One region of the Arthrobacter sp. P1_D12 genome, then DNA from elsewhere that is predicted to be linked to it. Evidence: riboswitches for the same ligand, from Rfam matches in the RefSeq annotation. Region 1 holds a riboswitch; each other region holds the start of a gene.
The links. A riboswitch is a leader RNA that binds a small molecule or an ion and turns the genes downstream of it on or off. The one in region 1 is predicted to bind thiamine pyrophosphate.
Positions count from the first base shown of each region.

Region 2: linked by a shared signal. The riboswitch ahead of AC1DZV_RS16875 (bifunctional hydroxymethylpyrimidine kinase/phosphomethylpyrimidine kinase) and the one ahead of AC1DZV_RS14745 (ECF transporter S component) in region 1 are both predicted to bind thiamine pyrophosphate.
Region 3: linked by a shared signal. The riboswitch ahead of thiO (glycine oxidase ThiO) and the one ahead of AC1DZV_RS14745 (ECF transporter S component) in region 1 are both predicted to bind thiamine pyrophosphate.

Region 1 covers NZ_JBFUAR010000018.1:137,122-147,306, forward strand. Annotated here, with positions in the region: gene AC1DZV_RS14730 (UDP-N-acetylglucosamine 1-carboxyvinyltransferase) at 1-592, opposite strand, end outside; gene AC1DZV_RS14735 (energy-coupling factor transporter transmembrane component T family protein) at 698-1,501, opposite strand; gene AC1DZV_RS14740 (ABC transporter ATP-binding protein) at 1,498-3,159, opposite strand; gene AC1DZV_RS14745 (ECF transporter S component) at 3,188-3,835, opposite strand; TPP riboswitch at 3,902-4,045, opposite strand; gene AC1DZV_RS14750 (heme-degrading domain-containing protein) at 4,233-4,778, shown strand; gene AC1DZV_RS14755 (DUF4235 domain-containing protein) at 4,818-5,081, shown strand; gene mnhG (monovalent cation/H(+) antiporter subunit G) at 5,195-5,542, opposite strand; gene AC1DZV_RS14765 (MrpF/PhaF family protein) at 5,574-5,852, opposite strand; gene AC1DZV_RS14770 (Na+/H+ antiporter subunit E) at 5,849-6,394, opposite strand; gene AC1DZV_RS14775 (Na+/H+ antiporter subunit D) at 6,391-8,019, opposite strand; gene AC1DZV_RS14780 (Na(+)/H(+) antiporter subunit C) at 8,016-8,537, opposite strand; gene AC1DZV_RS14785 (Na+/H+ antiporter subunit A) at 8,534-10,185, opposite strand, start outside.
Region 2 covers NZ_JBFUAR010000023.1:70,416-80,600, reverse strand. Annotated here, with positions in the region: gene rplU (50S ribosomal protein L21) at 1-47, opposite strand, end outside; gene AC1DZV_RS16875 (bifunctional hydroxymethylpyrimidine kinase/phosphomethylpyrimidine kinase) at 450-2,144, opposite strand; TPP riboswitch at 2,127-2,224, opposite strand; gene AC1DZV_RS16870 (Rne/Rng family ribonuclease) at 2,373-5,633, opposite strand; gene AC1DZV_RS16865 (vitamin K epoxide reductase family protein) at 6,117-6,788, shown strand; gene AC1DZV_RS16860 (flavodoxin domain-containing protein) at 6,954-7,499, shown strand; gene AC1DZV_RS16855 (dienelactone hydrolase family protein) at 7,564-8,286, shown strand; gene AC1DZV_RS16850 (hypothetical protein) at 8,460-8,948, shown strand; gene ndk (nucleoside-diphosphate kinase) at 9,073-9,486, opposite strand; gene AC1DZV_RS16840 (DUF4233 domain-containing protein) at 9,572-10,027, opposite strand; gene AC1DZV_RS16835 (bifunctional folylpolyglutamate synthase/dihydrofolate synthase) at 10,031-10,185, opposite strand, start outside.
Region 3 covers NZ_JBFUAR010000005.1:403,747-413,931, reverse strand. Annotated here, with positions in the region: gene AC1DZV_RS06410 (thiazole synthase) at 1-365, opposite strand, end outside; gene thiS (sulfur carrier protein ThiS) at 371-607, opposite strand; gene thiO (glycine oxidase ThiO) at 604-1,914, opposite strand; TPP riboswitch at 1,908-2,028, opposite strand; gene thiE (thiamine phosphate synthase) at 2,055-2,753, shown strand; gene AC1DZV_RS06390 (ferritin-like fold-containing protein) at 2,791-3,465, opposite strand; gene AC1DZV_RS06385 (RNB domain-containing ribonuclease) at 3,504-4,994, shown strand; gene AC1DZV_RS06380 (DEAD/DEAH box helicase) at 5,355-7,130, shown strand; gene AC1DZV_RS06375 (DNA-methyltransferase) at 7,139-8,011, shown strand; gene AC1DZV_RS06370 (PHP domain-containing protein) at 8,156-9,001, opposite strand; gene AC1DZV_RS06365 (aminopeptidase P family protein) at 9,124-10,185, shown strand, end outside.

The sequences.
Region 1 (10,185 bases):
GCTGCACGGTGCGGGTGCCGAGGTCGCAGCCGCCGGCGTAGGGCAGCCGGTAGGTGTCGGCCTCGTCCAGCAGCGGGCCCAGGAGCATGATGACGCTGCGGGTCCGGCGGGCCGCCTCCACATCCATGGAGGCCAGGTCCAGGACGGCGGGGCGGCGGATCTGGAGGTCGTTCGCGTTGAGCCAGGTGCACTCGACGCCGATGCTGGTCAGCACCTCCACGATCCGGTTGACTTCCTCGATCCGGGCAAGCCGGCGCAGCGTGGTGGTCCCGCGGTTGATGAGGCTGGCGCACAACAGCGCGACGCCGGCATTCTTGCTGCTGTTGACGTCCACCGCGCCGGCGAGGGTGCGGCCGCCCTCGACGCGCAGGTGGGTCATCTGGGGCCGGCCCACCTTGACGATGCTGTGCCCGACGATCGCCTCCAGGCGCTGGATCATCTTCAGGCTCAGGTTCTGCTTGCCCTGTTCCATCCGGGCGATGGCGCTCTGGCTGGTGCCCAGCTCGGCGGCGAGTTGCCCCTGGGTCCAGCCCTTGGCGCCGCGCGCCTCGCGGAGCAGGATGCCTACATGTTCAGCAGTCGGTTGAGTCATGCTCCCGAAAATATCACGCATGATTTATAAACCACGGCAATTCCGGCCGGAATGGCGTCAATCTCACACGGATACCCACGCCATGCGATAACCGGCGGCGCCGGTCTACTGTCGCGTGAGGAAGACGAGGTTCCAGGTGCCCGCGCCGAGGGCCGCGGCGACGGCGGCGGCCGCGATGCCGAGCCCGCCCAGCAGCACCCAGGCATCGAGTCCGCTGAACGTGGAGGGCCGGGCCCAGGTCCGGGCGGCACCGCCGAACCCGCGGGCCTCCATGGTCACCGCGAGCCGCGAGGCGCTCCGGATCGCCTGCACCAGGAGGCCGAAACTCTGGCCCAGCGTGGCGCGGAACCGCTGACAGGGGTTGCCGCTCGAGCCCACGCCGCGGGCCCGCCGGGCCATGCCGATGGTCTGCCATTGCTCGGCCATGATTCCGACGAGCCGCATCGCGGCCAGGGTGCCCAGGACGAACCGGTGCGGCAGTTTCGCGTTCTGGGCCAGGGCGTCGGCCAGGTCCGTGGGGTCGGTGCAGCTCATCAGCAGCACCGCGGGCAATGCGATCGCGAGCCCGCGGAGCATGAAGCCGATCCCCAGCTGCAGGGAACCGGCGCTGACGGACCAGATCCCCGCATCGAGCAGGACTGGTCCGGAATCGGGCGCCAGGATGGCCGTGCTCCAGCCGCCCAGCGCCGCCGCGAGGATCAGCGGCCAGCCGCGCTGCCACAGCAGGGCCACAGTCAGGCCCGCCAGCGGCAGGAGCAGCAGTTCGAACGCCAGCGCCACCGACGCCGACACCCAGTCAATGGAGAGCGCCAGGACCAGGGTGATCAGGGTGACCGCCGTGAACTTGGCGAGCGGGTTGGCCCGGGTCAGCAGCGCATGGTTGCCGCGCAGGCTCAGTGCGTCCCTCACGGCGAAGCTCCCTCCCGCAGCTGAAGATCCGGGCCGGGAGCGTCCGCGGCTGCGGGTTCCCGTGGCCGGAGGCGGAGTTCGGCGCCACCGAGGACGGCGCTGAATTCGGCGTCATGCGTCACGGACACGACGGCGGTGCCGGCGTCGAGGAGCTCGGAGAGGAACGAGGCGAGTTCGGCCCAGGTATTGGCATCCTGGCCGAAGGTGGGCTCGTCCAGGACCAGCACCTGGGGGTGCGCCGCCAGCACCGTGGCTACCGAAAGGCGCCGCTTCTCGCCGCCGGAGAGCGTGTAGGGGTTGGCGTCCACAAGCTCTGTCAGCCGCAGCCGCTCCAGCAGTTCGTCCACGCGGTCTTCGCCGTAGCCGAGGTGGCGCGGGCCGAACATGAGCTCGTCGAGGACCTTGCCGGTGACGAACTGGTGCTCGGGCTCCTGGAAGACGGTTCCGATCCTGGCGATCAGCTGCTGGGCCTTCCACCGGTAGGGATCGGGTCCGGCGCCATCGCGTAAGCGGCCACTGGAGCGACCACTGGAGCGACCACTGGAGTGACCAGTGGCGGGACTGCTCAGCTCCGCCGTGGCCGAGACCGTTCCCGCGACGGGCCGCAGGAGACCGGCCAGCGTCAGCGCCAGGGTGGACTTCCCCGTGCCGTTCTGTCCGGTGATGGTCAGCGCCTCGCCGGCGCGGACCCGGACCGAAACCCCGGACTGGACCGGACGCGGCGCGATGGTGCGGAAGCCGTCGCGCAGCCCGGCCCGCCGCGGCCGCTCGCGGGACACCGCGAGCGCGTCGGCCGCGAGCAGAGTCTGTCCCGCGCCCCGCGCCGGTGTCCGCATCCGCGTCGCCGGGACGTAGCCCGGCACCCAGACGCCCGCACCGGTGAGCATGTCCCGCGCCTCGGCCAGGACCCGGTCCGGCGGTCCGTCAATCAAGACCGCGGAGTCCGTGGCGGACCCTGGCTGGAGCACCACGATCCTGTCCACCAGGTCTTTCCAGACCCCCACCCGGTGCTCCACGACCACCAGCGTGGCGCCCGTCTTGTCCAGGCAGCGGCCGACGGCGTCCCGGACCTCCAGGACGCCCGCGGGGTCGAGGTTGGCGGTCGGCTCGTCGAGCAGGAGCAGCCCTGGCCGCATCGCGAGGATCCCGGCGAGCGCCAGCCGTTGCTTTTGTCCGCCGGAGAGGGCCGCCGTCGGGTGGTCCAGCGGCAGCTGTCCCAGCCCGACGTCGTCGAGGGCCTCGCGCACGCGCGGCCAGATCTCCGCCGCCGGGACGGCGAGGTTCTCCGCCCCGAAGGCGACGTCGTCACCGAGGCGGGAGAGCACCACCTGCGTTTCCGGGTCCTGCTGCACCAGCCCGGCGCGGCCGCGCTGCGCCCGTGGCGCGGCACCGTCGATCAGGAGGCTGCCGGTCTCGTCTGTGTTCTCGGCGTCGCCGGAGTCGCCGGGGTCGCCGGACGCGCCGTCGCCCAGCACACCGGCCAGGGCGTGGAGCAGCGTCGACTTGCCGGCGCCGGAGGGCCCCAGCAGGAGCACGCGCTCCCCCGGCCGGATGTCCAGGTCAAGGCCGCTGACCGCGGGCCTGGTCCGTCCGGCATGCCGCCAGCCCCAGCCGCGGGCCGTGACGGCGGCCGGCCGGACGCCCGGTGAAGATCTCATGATTCTCTGCAGGATTCAGCGACGGGGCTCAGGAAAAGACGGGCTCCGTGGCGGCCTTGCGGGAGGCAAAGGAGCCCAGCACTCCAGTCTTCGCCAGGCCGCGGGTGGCGAGCCAGGCCAGTCCGCCGGCAATCACTGCGCCGGAGATCGTCGTGAAGACGATGTAGGCGAGCTTGTCGCCGGCCTCGTAGGCGATGTTCCAGCCCCACGGCAGGAATGAATCGTTCAGGCCGCAGAAGAGGCCCGCCCCGGCGCCGGCCAGCACGGAGACGGGCAGGTTGAACTTCTTGTAGAGGAAGGCCGCGAAGACCAGTTCGGCGCCGAGGCCCTGCAGGATGCCGGAGATCAGCACCGTGGTGCCGTACTGCGAACCCATGATGAGCTCGCCGGTGGCCGCGACGGTTTCGCAGAAGAGCGCGGCGCCCGGCTTGCGGATGATGAGCATGCCCAGCACCGCCGGGATCATCCAGCCGCCGGCGTAGAGTCCGCTCAACGGCGGGTAGACCGCGTTGACCGGAGTCGAGATCAGGTTCGCGCCCTGGGACCAGGCCCAGAAAATGACGCCGCCGGCAACGGCGATCAACGCGGCCACCACAATGTCCACCACACGCCAGCTGTAGTTGCGCCGGGCGGATGAACGGCTGGCGGAACCATGCTGTGCTGAAATATCTGTCATGTCGTCCTCCTGAGGAACAGGAGGGGAGGGTGCGCCGGCCGGTCTCGGCTTCCGCCGCCCTCCGCGCACCCTGAGAACTCGACTCCCTTGCGCCGGTACTAACCGGATCAGGTTCGAGGGTCTGCGGCTGTCCGCACTCTCAGCGCCCACCAAAGGTTTCCCCGGATTGTTCCGGCGATGCCCGACGGCGGCGCTCCCCTGTCGTAATTATTTTCGCCCTTGTGGACTGGCTCAGTTTACACCCGGACGGCCGGGTTTTCAGTGGTGTGCCGTCACAATCGTGGACCGGACGGCGGAAGTCCCGGCGGCCCGGAAAACCCTCTTGGTAGAGTCGTCGTGCCGGACCCCCGGACCCGCCAGCGGGCGGCCTCGTCACCCACCGGAAAGCTGGAATATTTTGTCGCACACACCGGTCACCCAAGATCCTTTCGGGGAATACGATCCCGACTCCAGTGAGCCGCAGCCGCAGGGTTCCCTGGCGGTGCTCATCGGCCGCGTGCTGGCCGAGATAGAGGCGCTCCAGTTCGCGTCGTTCAGCAAGGATGACGCCCTGGACCTCGGGCTCCTCCTTGTCGAGCTGGGCAGGCAACGCTCGCTGCCCATCGCCGTCGACATCACCAAAGGCGAGCAGGTGCTCTTCCACGCCGCGCTGGACGGCGCCACACCGGACAATGAGCGCTGGATCAACGCCAAGAAGCGCACCGCCATGCGGTACGAGGTCCCGTCCCTGCTGGTGGGCCTCCGGGCCCGCGCCGCCGGCGGAAGGATTGAGGACAACGCCTGGTGGGATCAGTCGGAGTTCGCCGCCCACGGCGGGGCGTTCCCCATCTACGTGCGCGGCACGGGCGCCGTCGCCGTCGCCACCGTCTCCGGCCTGCCCCAGAAGGCGGATCACGAACTCGTGGTCGAGGCCCTGCGGATGGTCCTCACCCCGGAACGCTAGGCTAGGGGAAAACCGTTCCCGTCCCAAGGAGACCGAAGAATGAACATCCTCATCAAGCTGCTCGGCACCGGCGTCAGCCTCCTGGCCGGCTTTGCCGGCACCAAGCTGGTGGACACCATGTGGGAAAAGTCCACGGGCAACAAGCCGCCCAAAGGCCAGGAGGACGACGTTCCCACGACCCTGCGCTCGGCCCTGACGTTCGCCCTGATCTCCGCATCGGTCAGCGCCATCATCCAGGTGCTCGCCAACCGCGGCACCCAGCGCGCGATCACCCGCTTCGCCAAGACCCAGGACGTCGTCTGACCTGACCCGACCAGCCGCGGCGCCCACCGCGGCAGTCGAAGGCCCCGGCCGCGTCCGTCGATGTGCCGGCCGGGTCCGCCGGGCCGTACGGGTCCGCCGGGCCGTACGGGGGCTCAGCGGTCGTCGTCGTCCGCTCCGTGCGTGGCCGCATGCTGGGCGGCCTTCTGGACTACCGCCTCGAGCTCGTCGGAGCTCAGCAGCTCCGGGTGCAGGTGCTTGGTCCGGTAGCCGGCCCGGCCCACCATGTGGGCGGACACGGGCACGGTGAGCAGCTGGAAGAGCCAGGCCACCAGCAGGACGGGCCACACCGACCAGGTGCGCATCTGCAGGCCGAGGGCCGCCAGCAGCAGGAACAGGCCGAGGACCTGCGGTTTGGTGGCCGCGTGCATCCTGCTCATGAGGTCCGGGAAGCGCAGCAGCCCGATGGCGGCCGCGAGGGACATCAGGGCTCCGGTCACCATGAACACGGCGGAGACGGCGTCGATCACTGTGTCAGGATTCACGGACGCCCTCCCGCCTGTCGGCCACGAACCGGGCCACGGTGACCGAACCGACGAAGCCGATCAGGGAAATCGCAACGAGCAGCATCAGGTTGTTCAGGTGCCGGTTGGCGGCCATGTCGATGCACAGGGCCGCGCCGAAGATGGCCAGCAGCACGTCGGCGGCCAGAACCCGGTCCAGCAGCGAGGGCCCCCGCGCGATCCGGACGATCGCCCCCGCGGCGGCCAGGGACAGTACGACGGCGGTCACCGTCAGGACGGTCTGCATCATGCGGCGGTCTCCTGTGTCAGTGCGGAAAGTTCGGCTTTGGTCCCCATGATCCGGATCAGCCCGGCCTCGGTGTCCCGGACCTCTTTGCGCAGCTTGGCCGCGTCCTCGGCATTGCGGACGTTGATGCCGTGGATGTAGAGCGTGGACGTCGACCTGTCCACCTCCACCACGAGGGACCCGGGAATCAGCGAGATCACGTGCCCGGTGGCCGTGACCAGGAGGTCCGAATGGCTTCGGAGCGGCACGGCTACGACCGCGCTGACCACGTTGGGGCCGCGGACCACGGCCAGGTACAGGACCTGGCAGCTTGCCGCGACGACTTTTCCGAGGAAGATGAGGGCGAACGGCACGGCGCGGAGCACGTTGAAGCGGCCGCCGAGTTCCACCGGGGGCAGATAGAAAATGCGCGCCACGAGCACCGCGATGAGGGCGCCGAAGAGGAGATTGCCCGGGCTGAAGTTCTGCCAGAGCGCGCCCCAGACAAAGACGAGCCAGACCAGCAGCGGCAGTTCCTGGCGCAGCGAGATCCTTTTCCGGTTCATTTCCCGCCGCCCTCCCGGACCTGCACCGGATGGAGCGACGGAGGCACCGGCGGCACGGGCGCATCCGGGCCGAGCACGGCCTGGATGTAGGAGGTCCGGTCCAGCATCTCCTGGGCGGACTGGTCGGCCACCCTGAACAGCGGCCCGGCAAAGACCGTCAGAGCCACGCCAAAGACCACCAGGCCCAGGGTGGAGCCCACCATGGTGCGGGGCAGCAGGGTCACATTCGTCTTGCCGGCCCGGTCACCCGTGGCGGAGTCGGCCGGCGCTGCCAGGAGCACCGGATCGGGGTGTTCGGCGTCCCCGGGCTTGCGCCAGAACGCCCGGTTCCAGACCCTCGCAATCGCCAGCAGGGTCAGCAGGCTCGTCAGCACGCCGCCGATCACCAGGGCGTAGGCCAGCGGCGTCCCCAGTTCCACGCCTGCCTGAAGCAGCCCCAGCTTGCCCAGGAAACCCGAGAACGGCGGGATTCCGGCGAGGTTCATGGCGGGAATGAAGAACAGGACCCCCAAGACCGGGGAGAGCTTGGCCAGTCCCGCCACGCGGTCCATGGACGAGCTGCCGCCACGGCGTTCAATCAGGCCGGTCACCAGGAACAGGCTGGTCTGGACAGTGATGTGGTGGGCCACGTAGAACACCGCGGCGCCCAGGCCGGCCACGGTGGACATGGCCAGGCCGAACACCATGTAGCCAATATGGCTGACCAGGGTGAAGGACAGGAGCCTCTTGATGTCACTTTGGGCCAGGGCGCCGAGGATGCCCACCACCATGGTCAGCAGCGCCGCGACCATGAGCGGGGCGTTGAGCGCATCCCCCGGGAAAAGCAGCGTTTCCGTGCGGACCATCGCATAGACGCCCACCTTGGTCAGCAGCCCGGCAAACACCGCGGTGACCGGGGCCGGGGCGGTGGGGTAGGAGTCAGGGAGCCAGAAGGACAGCGGGAAGACGGCGGCCTTGATGCCGAAGGCCACCAGCAGCATGACGTGCAGCAGCGTCCGGGTGCCCTGGTCGAGGTCGCCGAGCTTGATGGCGAGGTCCGCCATGTTGATGGTTCCGGTGGCGCCGTAGATCATGGCGATCGCGATCAGGAACAGCACCGAGGACACGACGGAGACCACCACGTAGGTCACGCCGGCCCGAATGCGCGGGCCTGTCCCGCCGAGGGTGATGAGCACGTAGCTGGCCGTCAGCAGGATCTCGAAGCCGACGTAGAGGTTGAAGAGGTCTCCGGTGAGGAAGGCGTTGGACACCCCGGCCACGAGGATCAGGTAGGTCGGGTGGAAGATCGAGACCGGCGCGTCGCGGTCGCCGTCGGCCATGCCCTGTCCCGTTGCGTAGACCAGCACCGCAAGGCTCACGGCCGAGGACACCACGAGCATGAGGGAGGAGAACTGGTCCACCACCAGCACGACGCCCCAGGGCGGCAGCCAGCCGCCGATGTTCACCGCGGCCGTCCCGCCATCCCAGACGGAGGCCAGCAGCCAGCATTCCAGCAGCAGTGTCAGCGTCAGCACGGCGATGCTGACCGTGCGCTGGACCCGCGGGTGATGGATGAGCAGGAAGGTCAGGGCGGCGCCCAGGATGGGGAGTACGACGGCGAGCGGGGCAAGGCTGGTGATGTTCACTCTCCGCCTCCTTCCGGGCTGGGGTCAACGTTGAGGGAGCCGGGCTGCTCTTCAGAAGCGGCCTTGTCGGCCCGCACGGGGCGGTCACCGGACATGACCGTAGCCAGCGGGAACTCCGAAGTCTCGACCGGGATCACGGAGTCATCCTCGGCATCGAAGCTTGGCGTTTCCGCGACGCGGCGGTCCTCGGCGTCGTCCTGGATTTCATCCTGGCGGGCCAGGACCCAGGTGCGGTAGATGATGCCCAGCATGAACGCCGTGACGGCGAAGGAGATCACGATCGAGGTCAGGATCAGGGCCTGCGGCAGGGGGTCGTTGTAGTCCCCCGCCGGGGTGTCCTTGTCGAAGAGCGGCGCCAGCCCGGCGTAGCCGCCGGTGGCGAGGATCAGCAGGTTCGTGGCGTTGGCCAGCAGCATGAGGCCCAGCAGGACCCGGGTGAGGCTGCGTTCGAGGAGCAGGTAGATGCCACAGGCGTACAGGGCGCCCATGACCGTCAGCAGGGTCAGGTTGACGCTCATGTTCTCCCCTTGGCAGTGGTTTCCGCGTCGGCGGACCCGTCGGCGGACCCGGAAGGGACACCGGCCGGGATTCCTCCGCTGTCCTGGTCTTCGGCGGACCCCTCTTCGGTCGTCTCGGGTTGTTCTTCGAAGTGCTCGTCGATCTCCGCGCCGAGGCTGCGCAGCACGTCCAGGGCCAGTCCGACGACCACGACGTAGACACCGATGTCGAAAATGGTCGAGGTGACGAACTTGATGTCGCCGAAGACGGGCAGCCACAGCTCCACGATGGCGCTCTGGAACACTTCGCCGCCCAGCAGCAGCGGCGTCATTCCGGCGGCAGCCGCCGTGGCCAGTCCGATCCCCAGCAGGGTGCCGGCGCCGACGGGTGTCGCTTCGCGCAGTTCGAAGCGGCCGCCGGCCAGGTAGCGGATGGTGAGGGCGAGGCCGGCCGTGAGGCCGCCGGCGAAGCCGCCGCCGGGCAGGTTGTGGCCGGCGAGGAGCAGATAGATGGAGAACACGATCATCGAGTGGAAGATGAGGCGCGTGACCACCTCGAAAATGATCGAGCGGCGTTCGGGTGCCAGGGTCCGGCCGGCCACCAGCCAGGCGTCGCGAGTGGCGGCAGCGAACCGCCGGTTCATCGCCAGGGCGGCGTCTTCCCTGGTGCTTCCCCTGGCCCCGGTCCGCCGGCCCACGGTCCCTTCCGCGACGCTCGCGGATGTCCGGATGCGGTCGCCGCGGCCGCGGACGAAGATGAGGCTTGCCACGCCGGTGGCGGCCAGGGCCAGGACCGAGATCTCGCCAAAGGTGTCCCAGGCCCGGATGTCCACCAGGGTCACGTTGACGACGTTGAGGCCGCCGCCGCCCTCATAGGCCAGTTGCGGGAACTGCAGGGAGACCGGCGGCGCCACCCGGGCGCCGAGGGCGTGGATGGCCACGAAAATCATGGTGACGCCGAATGCCAGGCCGATCACCACGCGGATGACCCGGTACTTGCCGCCGGTGCGGTCCCGCAGCCCCGGCGGAAGGCTCCGCATGGCCAGCACGAACGCCACCAGGATCATGGTTTCGACCAGCATCTGCGTCAGGGCGAGGTCCGGGGCTCCCTGCAGGGCGAACATCATCGCAATCCCGTAGCCGGTGACGGACACCATCAGGACGGCCAGGAACCGTTTGTTGGCGCGCACCGCGGCCAGCGCCCCGATCACGATTCCGGCGCCGGCCACCAACTGCAGCGGCGAGCCGGGATCGATGACATAGAGGCCGGGCGGCAGCGGTTTGTTGGCCAGCAGCAGCGCCGTCAGCGGCAGGACGAACGCCACGGTCAGGATGACGGACAGGTAGAAGAAGAGCGAACCTCGCTGGGTCCGGCCGGTGATCCATACCGCGGTGTCGTCCAGGGCGCCGATCGTCTGCTGGTAGGCACGGTCGCTGTCGATCCAGCCCGGCACCAGCGCCTGCAGCCGGGCCACGGCGTTGCGGCCGTAGAACATCGCCAGGCCCAGGACGAACGTCACTGCGGTCAGGCCCAGGGCCGGGGTGATGCCGTGCCACAGCGCCAGGTGCCCGGGCGGGGCCTCGGAGCCGTGCACAAAAAGCTCCGCGTAGGGCTGGATCCAGGCGTCAACGGGGGCAGGCCACAGCCCGTAAAGGATTGTGAGGAGGC
Region 2 (10,185 bases), on a different contig from region 1:
GAAACCTTCTCTTGGCGGCCGCCTGCGCGGACAATCGCGTACACCACTGGGGAACTCACTTCTCTCGACGTTTATTACTAGATTTGCGTGCGGAACCAGGGGCCAAATTGTTTGGACCGGCTCACGCTGTGCCTCAACGCCGGTGGATTCCCCGGGGGAACCCATGAGCTACCCCCGGAACAAATCCATTTGGAATTCCAAGTGGACTGTTCTCAGGGTCATAACCCAAGTGTTGGCGTAAGCACCGAAGATCTAGAATACGCTAATTTTGCCTTCGGCCGCAAATGAGGCTGGTTCCGGCGGGTAGTCCGTGATAGGCGCCACAGCGTCTTGATGCAAAGTCCCCGCCAATGTTCTTGGCCGGGATCTTGACCATCCTGAGCTGTGTTGCCGCAACGACTTCCGGAACCGTGCCCCACCATCGTACCGGTAGTCCGGACCAGCTCGCGTCAGGCGTACAGCCGCGGCGCGTCGAAGAAGTCCACTTCGTAGCGCGATGACTGCCGGAAGGCCAGGGCCATGGCCTCCCGCTCGCTCTCCGATGCCCGCCCGGCCGCCGTGTCCGTGTACGCGATGGCCTGCCGGGTCGCGGCGGCGAAGTCCTCGTCGGCGTAGGTCCGCAGCCAGCCGGCGTAGGGGTGCTCCCAGGGGGCGCCGCCGGCCAGGAACTCCCGGTGCAGCGTGGAACCGACCTCGGCGTAGAGCCAGAAGCAGGGCAGCGCCGCCGCCACGAGGACGCCATAGCTGCCGGAGACCGAGGCGGCCAGCAGGTGGTCCACATACGCTTTCGTGACCGGGCCCAGGGTGGAGGCCGTGGGGCGGGCGCTAAGCCAGGACCGGTGCAGCTCGGATTCGACTTCCAGGCAGGTCTGCGCCGAACGGGCCCAGAACAACTGCTCGGCCTCGGTGGGGGCAATCGCCGCGGCCCGGGCCAGGACCCGGGAGTAGCCGTTGAGGTAGATGGCGTCCTGGGCGAGGTAGTACGCGAACTCGTGTTCGGGCAAGGTGCCGTCGGCCAGTCCGCGGACGAAGTCGAGGGCGTAGATCGCCTCAAGATCGCCCGCGGCTCCTGCGCGCAGGGCTGCGGCGAACTCCCCCGCCGCAGGACCGTGCCCGGCCGGGCGGTGCTGGCCGCGCTGGCCGTCTTTGAGGGCCTGCCCGCCCTGGAGGTGCTGGAGGTGGTGGAAGTGGTGGACCGGGCCGTTGCCGGTGCCGACGTCCAGGGCCGAGGCTTCTCGGAGCGCGCCCAGCAGCCACGGTTTGACTTCGCGCAGCGCCGCTTCCCAGTCCCCCACCCGGGCCTGCACGGTGGCCATGGCCGAGGACAGGGAGCAGCCGGTGCCGTGGCTGTTGCGCGTCGCGATCCGCTCCCCCGGCACCACCACCGTTTCCTGGCCGAGCAGGCCGCCGGTGTTGACCAGCGCGTCCGGGCAGCCGTCCGCGGCGCCGTTGCCGGCTTCGGCGTCGTGGCCGGCGTCGTGGCCGTCGACGTCGTGGGCATGCCCGTCCCCCGGTCCGCCGCCCTGGAGGTGTCCGCCCTTAACCAGGACAGTGGTGCCGGTCAGGGCGGCCAGCCGCTTGCCCTGCGCCAGGGCCTCGGACCAGTCGGCCGCGACGGGCTCCTTGAGCAGGATGGCGAGTTCGGCGAGGTTGGGCGTGATGAGGTCCGCCAGCGGCAGGAGGCCCTGCAGGGCGGCCTCGGCGGATTCCTGCAGGAGCCGGTCCCCGCTGGTGGCGACCATCACCGGGTCCAGGACCACGACGGCGGGGCGCATCTTTTCCAGCCAGACGCGGACGGCGTCGATCACGGCGGCGTCACCGAGCATGCCGATCTTGACGGCGTCGATGCCGATGTCGTCGCTGATGGCGTCCAGCTGCGCCGTGAGGAACGCCGCCGGGGGAACGTGGACGGCACGCACGCCCTGGGTGTTCTGCGCTGTCAGGGCGGTGATGGCAGCCATGCCGTAGCCGCCGTTCGCCGCGATGCTCTTCAGATCGGCCTGGATTCCGGCCCCGCCGGAGGGATCGGAGCCGGCGATGGCCAGCACACGGGGAATGCGCGGCGGCGTCGGCAGAGACTCGCTGTGCAGAAAATTGGGCGGGAGGAACTCGGACGGATTCGGTCTCGCGGACAAGGCAGACATCCCTTCGCCGGTGCTAACCGGACAGGTTCAACGGGTCTGGATCTCAGCCGGCCCGATGCCCGGCACCCCGTGTCAGTGTTCCAGCCTAGCCGCTGCCACCCTGCGGACCCGTTAACGCACGAGCGGGCCCGGGCCCGGGCGGACGTATGTTACGTCTGCCCTGACCCGGACCCGCAGCCCGACCAGTCGAAATAATGACCGGACGGGGACGTGGTCAGTCGCGGAGGACTACAGCTCCGACGCCGGCACGCCGACGCCGAGGATGATCGGCTCGTTGCCGGCCGGGAGGGACGCAGGCCTGGCCGCAGCGGGAGCCTTGGCCTCGTGGACCGATCCGGCCGCGGCCGGCCGGGTTGCCTCGCGGTGCTCCACGGAGGTTTCGTTGGCTGCACCCTGGGCGCGGCTGGCACTCCGGTTGCGGCGTGCGCGGCGGCCGCGCAGCGTCGTGGTGTCAGCCGTGCGTGACGCCGGCGCCTCCGCAGCGCGGACGGCCGCCGGCGCCTCGGGCGCCGTGGCTTCCGGTGCGGCAACAGCCACTGCCTGACCGGCGGCCTGGCCGGCGGTCTGGTCCGGCTTGCCGGCCTCTGCTTCGCCCAGGTTTGCGAAAGCCTCGGTCAGCAGGTCCAGGGTCAGGGCCGGTGACGGCGCGTCCTCCGCGTGCTCGACGAAGGGCAGGGCCACCTGCTCGCCGCCAAACGTCAGCACCGTTGCGGGGCGGCCGGCTGCCTCGTCGGCGGCTGCGAGCTGCGTGACGGCGTCGACGGCGGCCTGGCGGGCCCCGGCGTCGCTGGCTGCGGCTGCTTCCCCGTCGTGCAGGTGCGCGGCGTGCGCTGCGGCAGCGATGTTGGCCAGCGCGGCCCGGGTGGCCTCGGCCTTGGCGTGGCGTTCGGCCTCGGTGGGTTCGGCGTGGACGGGCGCGGGTGCGGCCGGCGCGGTCTCTCCGCCCTGGCCTCCCCTGCCGCGGCGACGGCTCTTGCGTTCCGGTCGGGCAGCAGGCTGCGCCTCGGTGCGCGGCACATAGTGCTCCGCGGCGACCGTGTTGGCGCGGCGGTGCTCCACCGGCTCGTCGTGGGTGACGATGCCGCGGCCCGCACATGTTTCGCACTGTTCGCCGAAGACTTCCAGCAGCCCGGTGCCCATCCGCTTGCGGGTCATCTGCACGAGGCCCAGCGAGGTCACCTCGGCCACCTGGTGCTTGGTCCGGTCCCGGCCCAGGCACTCCACCATGCGGCGCAGCACGAGGTCGCGGTTGGATTCGAGCACCATGTCGATGAAGTCGATCACGATGATGCCGCCAATGTCGCGCAGGCGCAGCTGCCGGACGACTTCCTCGGCCGCTTCCAGGTTGTTCTTGGTGACGGTTTCCTCGAGGTTGCCGCCAGAGCCGGTGAATTTGCCGGTGTTGACGTCGACCACGGTCATGGCTTCGGTGCGGTCGATCACGAGCGAACCGCCCGAAGGCAGGAAGACCTTCCGGTCCAGGGCCTTGTGGATCTGCTCGTCGATGCGCCAGGCCGCGAAGATGTCCGTGTCCTTGGTCCACTTCTCGAGCCGGCCCACGAGGTCCGGTGCGACGTAGGTGACGTAGGCCTCGATGGTGTCCCAGGCTTCCTCGCCGGAGACGATCAGCTTGGAGAAGTCCTCGTTGAAGACGTCCCGGACCACCTTGATGGTCAGGTCAGGTTCGCCGTAGAGCAGCTCGGGGGCGAGGATCTTGGTGGACGTCGACTGGCTCTCGATGCCTTCCCACTGCGCGCGGAGGCGGTTGATGTCGTGCGTCAGCTCTTCCTCGGAAGCTCCCTCGGCCGCGGTGCGGACAATGACGCCCGCGTCCTCGGGCAGGCGGTCCTTGAGGATCCGCTTGAGGCGGTTGCGTTCGACGTCGGGCAGCTTGCGGGAGATGCCGGTCATGGAACCGCCGGGCACGTACACGAGGTACCGGCCGGGCAGTGAGATCTGGCTGGTGAGACGGGCGCCCTTGTGGCCGACCGGGTCCTTGGTGACCTGGACCAGCACGGAGTCGCCGGACTTCAGCGCGTTCTCGATGCGGCGCTGCTTGCCCTCGAGGTTGACGGACTCCCAGTTCACTTCACCGGCGTAGAGCACGGCGTTGCGGCCGCGGCCGATGTCCACGAAAGCGGCTTCCATGGAGGGCAGCACGTTCTGGACCTTGCCCAGGTAGACGTTGCCGATCAGGGAGTCCTGCTGGGTCTTGGACACGAAGTGCTCGGCCAGGACGCCGTCTTCAAGGACACCGATCTGAATTCTGTCGTCGCGCTGGCGGACGATCATCTGGCGGTCCACGGACTCGCGGCGGGCCAGGAACTCGGCCTCGGTGATGACGGTACGGCGGCGGCCGGTGTCGCGGGATTCGCGGCGGCGCTGCTTCTTGGCTTCCAGGCGGGTGGAGCCCTTGACGGATGTGACGCGGTTGTTCACCGGCGCCTCGGCCATGGCCCGCGGCGCACGGACGCGGGTCACCGTGTTGGGCGGATCGTCGCCTTCCCCGCCGGTCAGCTCCAGGTCCTGGTCTCCACGGCGACGGCGGCGGCGGCGGCGGGAGGTCACACCGTCTTCAAGGATTACCTCGGAGCCTTCGTCGCCCTCTTCTTCGGTGCCTTCCGACTCGGTGTCGGACTCGGCAGAGGTGCGGGTGCGGCCGCGCCGGCCGCGGCTGCGGCGCCGACGGCGGTTGCCGGCGTCCTCGTCCTCGTCGCCTTCCTCATCCTCGGGCTCAGCTGCTGCGGCGGCAACGGGGGCCGGACGCACCACAGTGCTCAGGTCCGGGGCCTGGAAGATGACGGAAGTGAGGGCACCCGGTTCCATGAACAGCGACGCGGCCGGGCTTTCCTCGGGGCGGGCTTCCGGCTCTTCAGGCTGGGCTGCGGCGGTTTCCGCGGTGGGTGCTTCCGCAGCGGCGGCTTCTTCGGCCGGGAGTACTGCCGCGGGTGCTTCTTCGGCCTTCGGGGCGGCCTTGGCACGGCTGGCACGGCGGCGGACCGGCTTCTCTGCAACCGTCTCTGCGGCCGATTCTGCGGCGGCAGCTGCGTCGGTGCCAGCTGCTGCGGGGGCCTCAGCCGCGGCAGGTGCGCCGGCTTCGGCGTCGCCGGCGAAGGCAGGCAACGGTTCCGGGGCTGCTACAGCTTTCCGGGTCCGGGTGCGCCGCGCGGGCGCCTTGGCCGCAGTCTCGGCTGCAGCAGTTTCAGATACAGCAGCTTCGGGTTCAACAGTGTCAGATCCGGCTGCTTCGACGTTGGCCGGCTTACGGCGGCCCCGGACGGGCTCATCTGAACCGGCCGCGTCGGCCAGGGCCGCGGCTTCGGCAACAGCCTCGGCCGCCTCCGCGGCGTTGACCCTGGCGGCGGGCGCCTTCCGGCGGGTCCGTACGGCCCTCTTCGGCGCTACCGGAGCCTCTGCTTCCGCAGTTCCCTGTGCTTCCCCGGTGACTACTAGTTCTTCATTTCCGGCTACTACCTGGTCATTATCCATATGTGGCGACACTCCTGCCCCTGATGCGCCGCCACATTCGGCGCCCCTTGGGGGCAAATATGCGTCAACACCCGCAGGCATTGACAGAAGTCAATTGAATACCCTCAGGTTCGCACCGGCAGTGGGGTGCGGCAGCCCTGGAGGGCCGGCGAGATTGTTTTGGAACCCGTTGACCTACACGCCACAACCAGGTGCCGTCCAATGGCATTGCGGGACAGCTGGAATCAGAGGATCCGCAGCTCCCTGCTCATCATTGGCGGTCTTGAAACAAAATCGCCGGACCGGAATCCGGATGTGGATCGGGTTCCAGCCACGATCATTGTCTCACAGGAGCCGTGAAAGCAGGGGCAGGCGGGACCGGAAGTGCAGCAGGTGCGGCCGGGCGCGGCCGGCGGGGCCGTTCTCCGGCGCTGCTCAGCCTCCGGCGTTACAATCGGGGCAAGAAGCACCCGGTCAAGACGACTAAAAAAGGACTCAATTTCCATGCCCAGCATCTCCAGCACTGCCGGCGACGCGACCGTGCACCAACCGGGTTCCGGCCCGGCCCCCACGGCGCGGCCCCTTCCCACGATGACCCGCGACCGCCCGTTCGCCTGGCTCCTGCTGATCACCGGCGTCATCGGCTGGCTCGCATCCGGGGCCCTGGTGCTGGAGAAACTGGAGGTCCTGAAGGACCCGAACCACGTCACGGTCTGCGACGTGAACCCGTGGATCTCCTGCGGCCAGGTCATGCAGACACCGCAGAGTTCCGTGTTCGGCTTCCCCAATATGTTCATCGGAATCGTCGCCTTCGCCGTGATCATCACCACGGCCATGGGTATCCTGGCCGGCGCCCGGTTTTCCCGGTGGTACTGGCTGGGGCAACAGGCGGGCGTGACGCTTGGCTTCGCGTTCGTGGTCTGGCTCTGGTCCCAGGCCCTGTACGCCATCCACATCCTCTGCCCGTTCTGCATGATCGTCTGGGCCGTGATGATCCCGCTGTTCGTCTGGGTGAGCGTCCGGAACATCTCCCACGGCGTGATTGCCCTGCCCGCCGGTCCCACCAAGGTGATCGGCGACTCCGGCTGGATCATAACGGCGCTGCTGTACGTCGCCGTCGTCGCGACGATCTTCTTCGCCTTCATCCAGGTTTTCATCGGTACCTCCGGCTACTAAACGCCCCAACCGCATCGAAGAGACTGTTAAGGCCAATGCTCGCGCCGGGCATTGGCCTTAACAGTCTCTTCGATGAGAGGCTCCGGGCCCATCTCGGGACTTATGGCACGACCCCGCGCGCGCAGGTTACATAAGGCTGGAGGAAGGAAGACCGGAGGCCTCTTGATGACTGTTCTTATTGCGTATGCAAGCGCTTTGGGGTCCACCCGCGAGATGGCACAACATATGGCATCCCGCATGGCGGGTGCACTGGGCGAGGTGGAGTGCCGGTCCGTGGAGGACGTAGGGGCCCTCTCCCGCTATGAGGCTGTCGTCGTCGGCAGCGCCGTCCACAACCAGGCCTGGCTGCCCCCGGCTTTGCTGTTCTTCAAACACCATGCCCGCGAGCTGGCCAGTCGGCCCGTGTGGGCCTTCAGTGTAGGGATGGCGGATGCGCTGCCTAAGCCCATTCGCCGGCGCGGCGCGGCAATGCAACAGGAACGTCTGGCAGAAGTCCTGATCAAAGAAGTTCCGCTTCGAGGCCACAAACTCTTCTCCGGCGTCTACCAGGCCGGCCAGATGCCGGCACCGCTCCGGGTGTTGTTCAGGCTCACCGGCGGCCGATTTGGGGATTTGCGGGACTGGGCGGCAGTCGACGAATGGACGGATCAGATTACGGCCCAACTCGCTAAACCTGCTTCGTCCACGTCTTCAGGCAGCATCACAGGCTAATGCCATCGAGACTGCGCATCCCGGCCGCGGCGCCCGGCGCGGTGGTGCGTGCACGGGAGGACCCATGACCGTTGTGAGCATTCACGCCGAACGAGGGGACATGCCTGCCTACGCGGCGACGCCGGCCGGTGCCGGTCCGTGGCCCGGCGTCGTCGTCATCCATGACGCACTCGGCCTGAGCCGTGACACCAGAGACCAGGCCGACTGGCTGGCCGGCGAGGGGTTCCTCGCCGTGGCACCTGACCTGTTTTACTGGGGCAGCAGGGCGGCCTGCTTGTGGTCCCTCATCCGCGGCTGGCGGCCCCTCGGCGACCTGGACCTCACCCGCGCGTGGCTGGCCGGACGGGACGGCTGCACCGGCCGGATCGGCGTGATCGGCTTCTGTATGGGCGGCGGGTTCGCCCTCATGCTGGCCCCGGACCATGACTTCGCCGCGGCAAGCGTCAACTACGGCGGACTCGATGACGGGACTGCCCGCGCACTGCCCCGGGCCTGCCCCATCGTTGGCAGCTACGGCGCCAGGGACCGCTGGCCCGGAGTGCGCAAGGTCCCGGCGCGTCTGGAGCCGCTGCTCGCCGACGCCGGGATAGACCATGACATCAAGGTCTATCCCGACGCCGGTCACGGCTTCCTCAACAGGCATGGCCCGTCGGAGCTCACATTCGGGGACAAGGTGCTCGTGAAGCTGGTTGCGGCCGGTTACCACGAGCCCTCCGCCGAGGACGCGCGCCTGCGCATCCTCGGCTTCTTCCGGGAACACCTGACCAATGAAGGGGAAGCGCGATGATGCACCCTGCACCGAGGGGAGCCCTGCTGGCAGCGGGCGCTGTGGCCGGTTTCACTGCCGGCTACCTGGCACTCGTGCGGCCACGCCTGCTTCGCTGGGGCGCGACCGCTGACGAAGTGCGGGGACCTTACCCGGGCGCGGGGTTGATTCCGGGCAGCACCCGAGGGGCGACCATGGCGGTGACCATCGATGCGCCCCCTTCGCACGTGTGGCCCTGGCTGGTGCAGATGGGAACGGATCGCGCCGGCTGGTACAGCTGGGACCGTCTCGACAACTTCGGGCGCCGCAGCACAGAGAGCATCCATCCCGAGTGGCAGGAGATCGCCGCTGGTGACCGACTGGCGGCGAAGCCCGACGGCAGCGAGTGGTGGGCGGTCGCGGCGCTTGAACCCGAGCGGTTCCTGGGCCTGCGTATGTCGATCGATCTCCGGGGGCGTCCCTTCGACCCGGCACGAACCCGGCCACGCTATTACACCGACTCGCTCTGGGGATTCGAGCTGCGGGAGTCCGCGGGTGAGCGCACCCGGCTGGTAGTCAGCGGGTACTGGTCGCTACAGCCGCAATGGCTGCAACCCATCCTGAGCATCACCATGCTGGAGCCCGCGCATTGGGTCATGCAGACCCGCCAGTTCTCGAATCTAGTGCGCCTCGCCAGCCGCTGAGAGGTCCCCGCGGCCCGGGGCGGGCCGCGAAGCCCCAACCGCCGCGAGGGGACAGTTAAGGCCAATGTCCGGTACGAACATTGGCCTTAACTTTCCCCTCGGTGGGGGTGTCCCGAAATTCGGGCTAGAACCAGATCTTGATCTCGCGCTCGGCGGATTCCGCCGAATCCGAGCCGTGGACCAGGTTCTGCTGGACCTTCAGGCCCCAGTCGCGGCCGAAGTCGCCGCGGATGGTGCCGGGCGCCGCCGTCGTCGGGTCCGTGGTACCGGCGAGAGTGCGGAAGCCCTCGATCACGCGGTGGCCCTCGAAGATCGCGGCGACCACGGGGCCGCTGAGCATGAACTCAACCAGCGGCTCGTAGAACGGCTTGCCGACGTGCTCCTCGTAGTGCTGCTCCAGCAGTTCGCGGCTCGCGTCGACTTTCTTGAGCTCGGCCAGGGTGTAGCCCTTGGCTTCGATCCGGCTCAGGATGGCGCCGGACAGGTTGCGGGCGACTCCGTCGGGCTTGATCAGGACGAGGGTGCGCTCAATGCTCACAGCTGCTCCAATGTGTTGGGGTGGGATTTGGGTCAAGTCTACGGGGTTCGGGCCAGGTGCCCGGGATGGACTTTCAGGCGCTGTTTCAGGCGCTGTTTCCCGGCGCGGGGCCCTGGCGGTGGGCGGCATCCCAGTCGGCCTGCTCGCGCTCCCGCTGGGCAGCTTCCCGGTCAATCCGGATGCCGGTCCGGATCCCGTACCACCACGCGACGGCGAAGAGCGCGCCGACGAGGTACATGGCCGGTTCCACGATGCCGCCCATGATCAGCACGAGCTGCAGGACCCAGCCCAGAGCCACTCCCCACGGCTTCGAGAGGACAGCGCAGGTGAAGACGAAGACCAGGCACAGGCCGATCCCGACCGAGAAGACCAGGGCCGCAGGGTATTCGTTCCGGTGCAGTCCAAAGACGGCCAGTGTCCCGAAGAGCACCACGAATGCTTCCAGCAGCAGGACCGTGGAGGCAAACATGACCTTCGTGGAACGTCGTTTCTTGGGCATGCCCGGGCGCCATTCACGTTGGGCTTTGGTGAGTTTCGCCATCGCTTACGCGTCCGCCTTTCCGAGCAGGATCCGGGCGTCCGCGACGAGCGTGATGGAACCGGTCACGAGGACCCCGCCGGCGGGCTCGTCGTCGGCTTCGGCCCGTTCCACGGCCCATTCGAGGGCGTCATCGAGCTTCCCGGCGACGTGGATGTTCT
Region 3 (10,185 bases), on a different contig from region 1:
TGCTCGTCGGCAATGACTTCGAGCTTGACCCAGTCCGTTTCCAGGGCCTCCCGCGCCAGTTCGGCGGTGAGGACGGCGTCCTTGGCGGTGAAGCAGCCTGCCGTGTTCGGCAGCACCCGGATCTGATGGTCCTCGAGCAGCTGGAACAGCGAGCCCGTCTCCGCCGGCGAATAGCGGCGCATCGCCACCGTGGTCAGCTCCGTCCCGGACGCCACCAGCGCCGCCCCGAGCCCGTCCAGGCTCGGCGCACCGCCGGTTCCCATGATGAGGCGGGAGCCGAGCCTTACGCCGTCGACCACGAACGGATCGGCCACCGCACCGGTCATGGGGACGGCCTGTGTTCCTGCGAACGTCGTCTCGTTCATGCTGGTCATCCTCCCTGGACTGCCGTGACAAGTTCGACGTCGTCGCCGTCGGCGAGCGCCGTGGCGTGCCACTGGCTGCGCGGCACCACTTCGGCGTTGCGGGCCACGGCGACACCGAGCTTCCGCCCGTCGGCAGCGCGGCCGTCGGGGCCGATGCTCCGGCCCGTGAGCTGGCTGACGAGTGTGGAGACGGAGGCGCCGTCGGCGACGCTCTGCTCCGTTCCGTTGAGTCGGATGTTCATGCTGCTTCCTTCTTGGGGCTGTCCCCGGACGTATCCGGGATGCGGGAAAAACGGTCGGGGCGGAACCCGGCCCAGCGCGGGTCCGGCGTGAAGTCCATGAGTTGCCGGCACACGACTGCAGCGGCGGGGGTCAGCAGGACGCCGTGCCGGAAGAATCCCGTGGCGATGATGAGCCCCGGGACGTCCCCGCCGTCCGGTCGTGCGACCCGCCCCAACAGCGGGGCGTTGTCCGGTGTGCCGGGCCGGGCCCGCGCCGTGGCTTCCAGCAGCTCCAGCTCGGCGACCGCGGGCACCAGCTGCTGGGCATCCCGCAGCAGCTGGTAAATGCCGCCGGCCGAAACCGCGTGGGGGTCCGACGGCCCGTCCTCGCGCTGGGTGGCCCCAATCACCACGGTGCCGTCCTGGCGGGGGACGATGTACACCGGGACGCCGCGCACCATGCCCCGCACGGTGGCCGTGAGCAGCGGCTGCAGATGCGGGGGCACGCGAAGCCGGAGGATGTCGCCGTAGACGGGGCGCAGCGGCAGCGCCAGTCCTGCGGGCAGCTCCTCGAGCCCGGCGGCGCCGAGCCCGTTGGCGACCACGGTTTCCGCTGCCCGCACGGAACCGCCGCCGGCCAGCCGCACACCCGCCACCTGTCCGTCCTGCCACAGCAGGCCTGCCGCGCGCCGCCGGACGAAGCTGCCGCCTTCCGCACCGAGCACGCCCGCGAGCCGGGTGATCAGCAGGCGGGGGTCCACCTGGTGGTCGGCCGGGATCTCGAAGGCACACGAGATGCCGGGACTCAGCAGGGGCTCCCGGGTGCGTGCCTCGCGCACTGTCAGTGGCTCCACGGCCAGGCCGCACGCCTGCTGGACTTCCCTCAAGTCCGCGAGCGCGCGCCGGTCCGCCGCGTCGGCCCCCACCGCCAGGGTCGGCGTCGTTAAGTAGCCGGTACCCGCCGGGGAATCCGCGCCGGCGGCACCGGCGTCGAGAGCCGCAGCGAATCCTGGCCACAACCGGGAGGCCTCAAGCATCAGTTCCAGGAGCTGCTCCTCCTGGTAGTGCAGTTCACTGACGGGGGCCAGCATGCCGGCCGCGGCCCAGCTGGCTCCGCTGCCGGGAGCATCATCGATCAGGACCACGGATCGGCCCGAGCGGATGGCCTCGAACGCGATGCCATGGCCGATCACCCCGCCGCCGATCACGGCCACGTCGGCAGTCGAATCCCCCGCGATGATTCCCTCTGCGGTACCGGGCCCTGTGTCACAAACCTGGGCGGCGGCGTCATTTGCGGCTCCGGCCGCACGGCCTGCTCGTGTGCCCATGAAGAATTCCTTCCCTACGCCGGTACTAGCCGGATCAGGTCAAGCGGTCGGCTCTGACGCCCTCTCAGCCGGGCAGCGGCGACATGGCTGCTGCGGGCTCCCGCGGTATGCGCCCAGTTTAGAGGAACTAGGCTGGTCCCATGAGCCAGGACCCTCTCCACACCACCGCCCGCCTCTATCTCTGCACCGACGCCCGCAGGGACCGCGGCGACTTCGAGGACTTCGTGGACGCCGCCTTCGCCGGCGGCGTGGACATCATCCAGTTGCGCGACAAGTCGCTCGAGGCCTCCGAGGAGCTGGAACTGCTGGAGGTCCTGCACACCGCAGCGCAGCGCCACGGGCGTCTGTGGGCCGTCAATGACCGGGCGGACATCGCCTCCCTGTCCGGGGCTCCGGTGTTCCATGTCGGTCAGAAGGACATTTCGCTCGACGCCGCCCGCGGCTTTCTCGGCAAGGATGCCGTGATCGGCCTGTCCACCCACAGCCCGAAGCAGGTGGACGCCGCCATCGCTGCCGCGCCCGGCCGCAAAGGACTCGATTACTTCTGTGTTGGCCCCGTGTGGGCGACGCCCACCAAACCCGGACGCGCCGCCGTCGGCCTCGATCTGGTGCGCTACGCCGCCCAGGCGATCGGCGGGGCGGACACGGAGGGAACCGGCAAGGTCAACGAAAGCCTGCTGCCGTGGTTCGCGATCGGCGGGATCGACCTCAGTAACGTGGAGCAGGTAGTCGATGCCGGTGCCCGGCGGATCGTCGTGGTCCGGGCGATCACCGACGCCGCTGATCCGGCCCACGCGGCCGGAGCCTTGCTGGCGGCGCTGGACGCCGCCGCATCCTAAGCAGGTCCCCGGCCCGTAATACCGGCCGGCACTGAAACTATCCGGCGAGACCCAGCTCCGTCATCCGGCGCGCGTGATTCGCTGCGAGTTCGGCCGCCAGGCCGTTGACCAGCGCCCGGGCGCCGGCGTCGTCCAGCCCCGACAGTCCGCCGAGGAACGCGTGCTCAGCGCTGACACGCTGGGCGTGGTTCAGGACCTCCCCCAGCAGGCGCCGGGCCCACAGCGCCAGGCGCGACGCGAGCCGGGGGTCATCGGCCAGGGCCGCCTTGAGGCGGGCCTGCAGCACGGCCGTGGACTCACCGGTGGAGCGGACCTGCCCGATCAACTCACGGGTCGCGGCGTCGACGTACCGGCCCACGACGCCGTAAAAGTCCGCGGCGACCGTGTCGATCACGTAGGCCTTCATGAGGGCCTCGTACCAGTCCGACGGGCGCGTGCGTTCGTGGAAGTGGTCCACCGAGGGCTGGAACGGCAGCATGGCGGCCTCCGTATCCAAGCCCATGTGTTCGAGGCGGGTTCGGACGAGTTCGTAATGCTGGAACTCGACCACCGCCATCCTGCCCAGCACCGCACGGTCATGCAGCGTGGGCGAATACCGGGCACTCGAGGACAGCCGTTCGAAGGCGGAAAGCTCGCCGTACGCCAAGACTCCCAGCAGGTCGGCGATGAAGCTGTTGTAGAGGGCCGGATCGTCCGCAGTTGCGCTCATCATCCAAGACTAATAGCGGAAATCGGGCTACCCTGATTTTCGTGTCCCATCATCGCCTGACCCCCAGTGTCCACGAGCAGCAGAACCAGCTTGCCGGGGCCCTCAAGGCGTTGCGCACCACGCTGGAACTGCCCGGCCCGTTCCCCGAAGTTGTGCTGCGCGACGCGGAGGCGGCAGTGGCCGAGCACAAGCTCCCGGACCTTGACCTCACGCATGTCGAGTTCGTGACCATCGATCCGGCGTCGTCCACCGACTTGGACCAGGCCCTCTTTATCGAACGGAGCGACGGCGGCTACAAGGTCTTCTATGCCATCGCCGACGTCCCCTCTTTTGTCGCCCCGGGCGGGGCGCTCGACGCCGAGACCCGGCGCCGCGGCCAGACCTTCTACACCCCGGACGGCCGGATTCCGCTGCATCCGGAGATCATCAGCGAGGCCGCCGGCAGCCTGCTCGCCGGGCAGCTGTGCGCTGCTTTCGTCTGGGAGTTCGAGCTCGACGCCGCGGCAGAGGTCGCCTCGGTCCTCGTGCGCCGGGCACAGGTCCGCAGCCGCGCGAAGCTCAACTACAAGGGCGTGCAGGCCGAGCTCGACGCCGGCACCGCGTCGCCCGTGCTGCAGCTGCTGAAAGAAGTAGGCATTAAACGGGTGGAACTGGAACGCCTGCGCGGCGGCGCGAGCCTGAACATGCCGGAACAGGAGATCCAGCAACTGCCCGACGGCGGCTACCGGATCGTGGCGGCCCCGCCGCTGCCGGTGGAGGACTGGAACGCCCAGATTTCACTCATGACCGGGATGGCCGCCGCGGCGCTCATGCTCCAGGGCAAAGTCGGCATCCTGCGCACCATGCCCGCCCCGGACGAGGCGTCACTGCGCCACTTCCACCGGCAGACCCACGCCCTCGGCAAGCCCTGGGACGGGGAAATGCGCTACGGCGAGTACCTGCGGACCCTTGACCCGACGGACCCCCGGCAGCTGGCCATTGTGCATTCGGCCGGGATGCTCTTCCGCGGTGCCGGATACACACCCTTCGACGGCACAGTGCCCAACGCCGCCGTCCAGGCCGCCATTGGCGCCGCCTACGCCCATTCCACGGCACCGTTGCGGCGGCTGGTCGACCGCTTCGTGCTGGTGATCTGCGAGGCCCTGAGCAACGGCACCGAAGTTCCTGCCTGGGCCCGGGAGGCGCTGCCGTCCCTCCCTGCCATCATGGGCACCTCGGACCAGCTGGCCGCGAAACTGGAGCGGCTGTCGCTGGACACCGTTGAGGCGGCGCTGCTCGTCAACCACATCGGCCAGGAATTCGACGCTGTCGTCATCTCCGGTCCCAAGCCGGCCAAGGGCACCAACGGCACCAGCAACGGCAACGGGAAGACCAACGGCAACGGAAACGGCCCGTCCGGGATCGTCCAGATCGCCGAGCCCGCCGTGACCGCACGCTGCCCCGGCGAGCTGGAACCGGGCACCAAAGTCCGGGTCCGGGTGGTGTCCTCGGACATCGCCACGCGGGAAATCCAGTTGGAGCTCGTGGGCTGACGGCCCGCTGGCGGTCCGCGGGCCGTCCCCACGCCGTCGCCAGCCAGCGCTGCCGGCCGCCCTCCCGGTCACCTTCCGAGGCGCAATCACCCGCCCAGTCGAGGATCCGCGCCTTGTACAGCTAGACTGAAGAGGTAGAAATGGATGCCCGGTCGTTGATTTCCATGATTTTCGAATTCAACAAGCCCGCCCCTACGCGATCTTGAGATACACCCGCTGGTCCCCAGTGCCAGCATTTAGATAGCCCGCGATCGGCTTCCACTGGAATTGCTTGCGCGCCTGAGCGTGCTCCGGAACGGCCGCCATGGCCGGCCCCGTTGAGCAAGCAGCGCAGCCCAAAATGAATAAGGAAACTCCCCTGTGAGTGAATTGCACACGCACCAGCTTCTGACCGATGAGTCCGGCACGGAGACCATCGAGCCCGAAGAGACCATCATCTCGGACGAAAAGCCGCACGAGATTGCCGAGAAGACCTTTGCCGACTTCAATGTCCGCGCGGACATCGTGGAATCCCTGGCCGACGCCGGCATCACCCACCCCTTCCCGATCCAGGCCATGACCCTGCCGGTCGCACTGGCAGGGCATGACATCATCGGCCAGGCCAAGACCGGTACTGGCAAGACGCTCGGCTTCGGCATCCCGGCGCTGCAGCGCGTCGTCGGCCGCGACGACGCCGGCTTCGACAAACTGGCCGTTCCCGGCGCCCCGCAGGCCCTGGTGATCGTGCCCACCCGCGAGCTCGCCGTCCAGGTAGCCAAGGACCTCGAAAACGCCGCCAAGAAGCGCAACGCCCGCATCGCCACCATCTATGGTGGCCGCGCTTACGAGCCGCAGGTCGAGGCGCTGCAGAACGGCGTCGAGGTTGTCGTCGGCACCCCCGGCCGCCTGATCGACCTCTTCAAGCAGAAGCACCTGAGCCTGAAGAACGTCAAGATCGTCATCCTCGACGAAGCCGACGAGATGCTGGACCTTGGGTTCCTGCCGGACGTCGAGACCCTGATCGCCGGCACGCCCGCGGTCCGCCAAACGCTCCTGTTCTCCGCCACCATGCCCGGCCCGGTCATCGCCATGGCCCGCCGCTACATGACCCAGCCGACCCACATCCGCGCCGCGGACCCGGACGACGAGGGCCTGACCAAGCGCGACATCCGCCAGCTGATCTACCGTGCCCACAGCATGGACAAGGTGGAAGTGGTAGCCCGCATCCTGCAGGCCCGCGGACGCGGCCGGACCATCATCTTCACCAAGACCAAGCGCACCGCCGCGAAGGTGGCCGAGGAACTGGTGGACCGCGGTTTTGCTGCGGCCGCCATCCACGGTGACCTCGGCCAGGGCGCCCGCGAACAGGCGCTGCGCGCCTTCCGCAACAACAAGGTGGACGTCCTCGTTGCCACCGACGTCGCCGCCCGCGGCATCGACGTCGACGACGTCACCCACGTAATCAACTACCAGTGCGTCGAAGACGAGAAGATCTACCTGCACCGCGTGGGCCGCACCGGCCGTGCCGGCAACAAGGGCACCGCCGTGACCTTTGTTGACTGGGACGACATGCCGCGCTGGGGGCTCATCAACAAGGCCCTCGGCCTGAGCTACCCCGAGCCCGTGGAAACCTACTCGTCCTCGCCCCACCTGTTCGAGGAACTCGACATCCCTGCAGGCACCAAGGGCCGGCTGCCGCGCGACAAGCGTGTGCTGGCCGGCGTCGACGCGGAGGTCCTCGAAGACCTCGGCGAGACCGGCAAGAAGAACTCGCGCACCAGCGCAAAGGACAGCGGAAGGGACGGCGCAAAGGACGGCAGCCGCACGAGCAGCCGTGACGGCGCCCGTGAAGGCAGCCGCACGAGCAGCCGTGACGGCGCCCGCGAGGGCAGCCGCACCGGCGGACGTGACTCGCGCCGCAGCGGCACCGAAGCCGGCGGCCGCTCCGGCGACCGCCGTCGCCGTCCCGCCGAGGCCGATGCCGCCACGGCGTCCCCCGCGAACGGACAGGGACCGGAAGCTGCCGCCGCCGCTCCGGCGAAGGCCCCCACCGAGGTGGACCGGGCGACCCGTGCCCGGCGCCGGACCCGCACCCGCCGCCGCAACGGCGAGGTAGTGGCCGGCGGCGACGCACAGCCGAGCGGCGCCGAGGCCTAATCCCCTCCATGACTGACACCGTCTGGGCGCCGGACGGCAGCAACCTGGTGGTTCACGCGGACAACGCGGAATACCTCCCCACGCTGCCGGACGGCGCCTTCACACTGATTTACGTGGACCCGCCCTTCAACACCGGCCGGGTCCAGCGGCGCCAGGAAACCAGGATGGTGCTCAACGCCGGCGGCGAGGGTGACCGCGTCGGGTTCAAGGGCCGGTCCTACGACACCATCAAGGGCGCGCTGCACAAGTACGACGACGCGTTCAGCGACTACTGGTCCTTCCTCGAGCCCCGGCTCGTGGAGGCCTGGCGGCTCCTGGCCGACGACGGCACTCTGTACCTGCACCTGGACTACCGCGAGGTGCACTACGCAAAGGTCATGCTGGACGCGATCTTCGGCCGCGAATGTTTCCTGAACGAGATCATCTGGGCGTACGACTACGGTGCAAGGGCCAAGTACCGCTGGCCCACTAAGCACGACAACATCCTCGTCTACGTCAAGAACCCGGCGAAGTACCACTTCGACAGCGCCGAGGTGGACCGTGAGCCCTACATGGCGCCCGGACTGGTGACCCCCGCCAAGCGCGAGCTCGGCAAGTTGCCCACGGACGTGTGGTGGCACACGATCGTTTCGCCGACCGGCAAGGAGAAAACCGGCTACCCGACGCAGAAGCCGGAGGGGCTGATCCGCCGCGTGGTTGCGGCCTCGAGCCGGCCGGGCGACTGGTGCCTGGACTTCTTCGCAGGTTCTGGCACGCTCGGGTCCGTGGCCGCGAAACTCGACCGCAGGTTCGTGTGCGTGGACCAGAACCAGCCGGCCATCGACGTCATGGCCAAGCGCCTGGCCGCGCAGGCGCAGTTCACGTCTTTCCCGACGGTCTGACCCGCCGCTCTCACCGCGCCCCGCCGTTCCAGCGAGCCCCGCCGTTCCCACCCGTTGTGCTATCACTTGTGGCGGCTATTCGGGGCCCGGGGGGGCTTCAAACGGACGCTAAATGATAGCGCAACCCGGGGCCGGGGCGGCTTTTCAGCGCACCACGGACGAGCCTGTGCCCAGTTCCTCGATCCGGGCAAAGACTTCTGCGGAGGTCAGGTTCTCGCCCAACAGGTTCGGCTTTCCTGCGCCGTGGTAATCGGAGGACCCTGTGATCAGCAGGCCATAGCGTTCGGCGATGCGGCGCAGGAACGTCCGGCCCTCCTCGGGGTTGTCCCGGTGGTAGATTTCCAGGCCTGCCAGGCCGGCGTCGATCATCTCCCGGAAGGTCCCCTCCCCCACGATCCGGCCGCGGGCGGATGCCACGGGGTGGGCGAACACCGGCACGCCCCCCGCCGCACGGACCAGTTCGACAGCGAGCGCCGGCTCCGGCGCATAGTGCTGGACCCAGTAGCGCGAACGTGCTGTGAGGATGGAACCAAAAGCCTCGGCCCGGTCTTCCACCACACCGGCCGCGACGAGCGCGTCGGCGATGTGCGGGCGGCCCAGGGTGGCCCCCGGCGCGACGTGGTGAATCACGTCGTCCCATGTCAGCGGGTAGTCCTCCGACAAAAGGGTGACCATCTTCTGCGCCCTCGTGTGCCGGGCGTCCTTGGACTTGGTGATTTCCTCAAGCAGTCCGGGATGCGCGGGGTCGTGGAGGTAGCTGAGCAGGTGGACGCTGATGCCTTCCGCTGTGCGGCAGGAGATCTCCATCCCCGGGACCAGCGCGACCCCGGCTTTCCGGGCGGCGACGGCGGCCTCCGCCCACCCGGCAGTGGAATCGTGATCGGTCAGGGCGATGACGTCGAGGCCCGCGGCGGCGGCGGACTCCATGACGCCGGCCGGCGCCTGGGTGCCGTCGGAAACGTTGGAGTGCGCATGCAGGTCAATCCTCACCTCACCAGCCTAGTAGATGGCAGTATCCAAAGCCTCGGCCCCTTCTTGCCGGGCCCTGCAGCGGCCCTGCAGCGCGAGCGCGCCGTTGGCCTAAGCCGCGGCGCTGGTGAGACTATGGGACGGTGAACGATGCAGATAACACCCTAGTCTCCGCTTCCCAGCCCCTCGAAGAGCGCGTCAACAACCGCTCGCAGCGGCCCAGCTCCGACGCCTTCAAAGCCTTCATGGCCAGCAACTGGGCGCCGGCCTCGCAACAGCTCCCCGAGCGGGACGCCGTCGCGGGCCACGCCGCAGGCCGGCGCCGCTCCATCTCAGGCCAGTTCAAAGGTGAACGCCTGGTCATCCCCGCCGGCCCACTGAAGGTCCGCTCGAACGACTGCGACTACCGCTTCCGGCCGCACTCCGCCTTCGCTCACCTCACCGGCCTCGGCCTGGACCACGAACCTGATGCGGTCCTGATCCTGGAACCGGTCGCGGAGGGCACCGGCGACGACGGCGGAAACCACCACGCCACGCTGTACTTCCGCCCGTTGGCCGGCCGCGACACCGAGCAGTTCTACGCCGATTCCCGCTCCGGGGAGTTCTGGATCGGCGCACGCCCGACCCTGGCCGAGTTCAAGGCCAAGCTGGGACTCGACACGGCCGACATCGCCGAACTCGAACTCGCCATCACCAAGAATGTCGGTGCGCCGGAGATCGGCGGAATCTCCATCAGGCTGGTCCGCAAGGTTGACGAGAACATCGACGCGCTCGTCGACACTGCCCGCTACAACACGGCCAAGGACCCCGACAACCTCGACCTGAGCGTGCTCGACGCCCTGGACGAGAAACTCACAGAGGCCCTCTCGGAACTGCGCCTGCTCAAGGACGAGTGGGAAATCGAACAGATGAAGATCGCCGTCGCCGCCACCGTTGCCGGTTTCACCGAGGTGGTCAAGGCGATCCCGCGGGCGCTGACCCACCACCGCGGCGAGCGCGTCGTGGAAGGGGCGTTCTTCGCCCGGGCCCGCGAGGAAGGCAACGAGCTCGGCTACGACACCATCGCCGCCTCCGGCAACAACGCCACCGTGCTGCACTGGACCCGGAACACCGGCAAGATCAACGCGGGCGAACTGCTGCTGCTGGACGCCGGAGTCGAGGCCGATTCCCTCTACACCGCGGACATCACCCGTACCCTGCCGGCC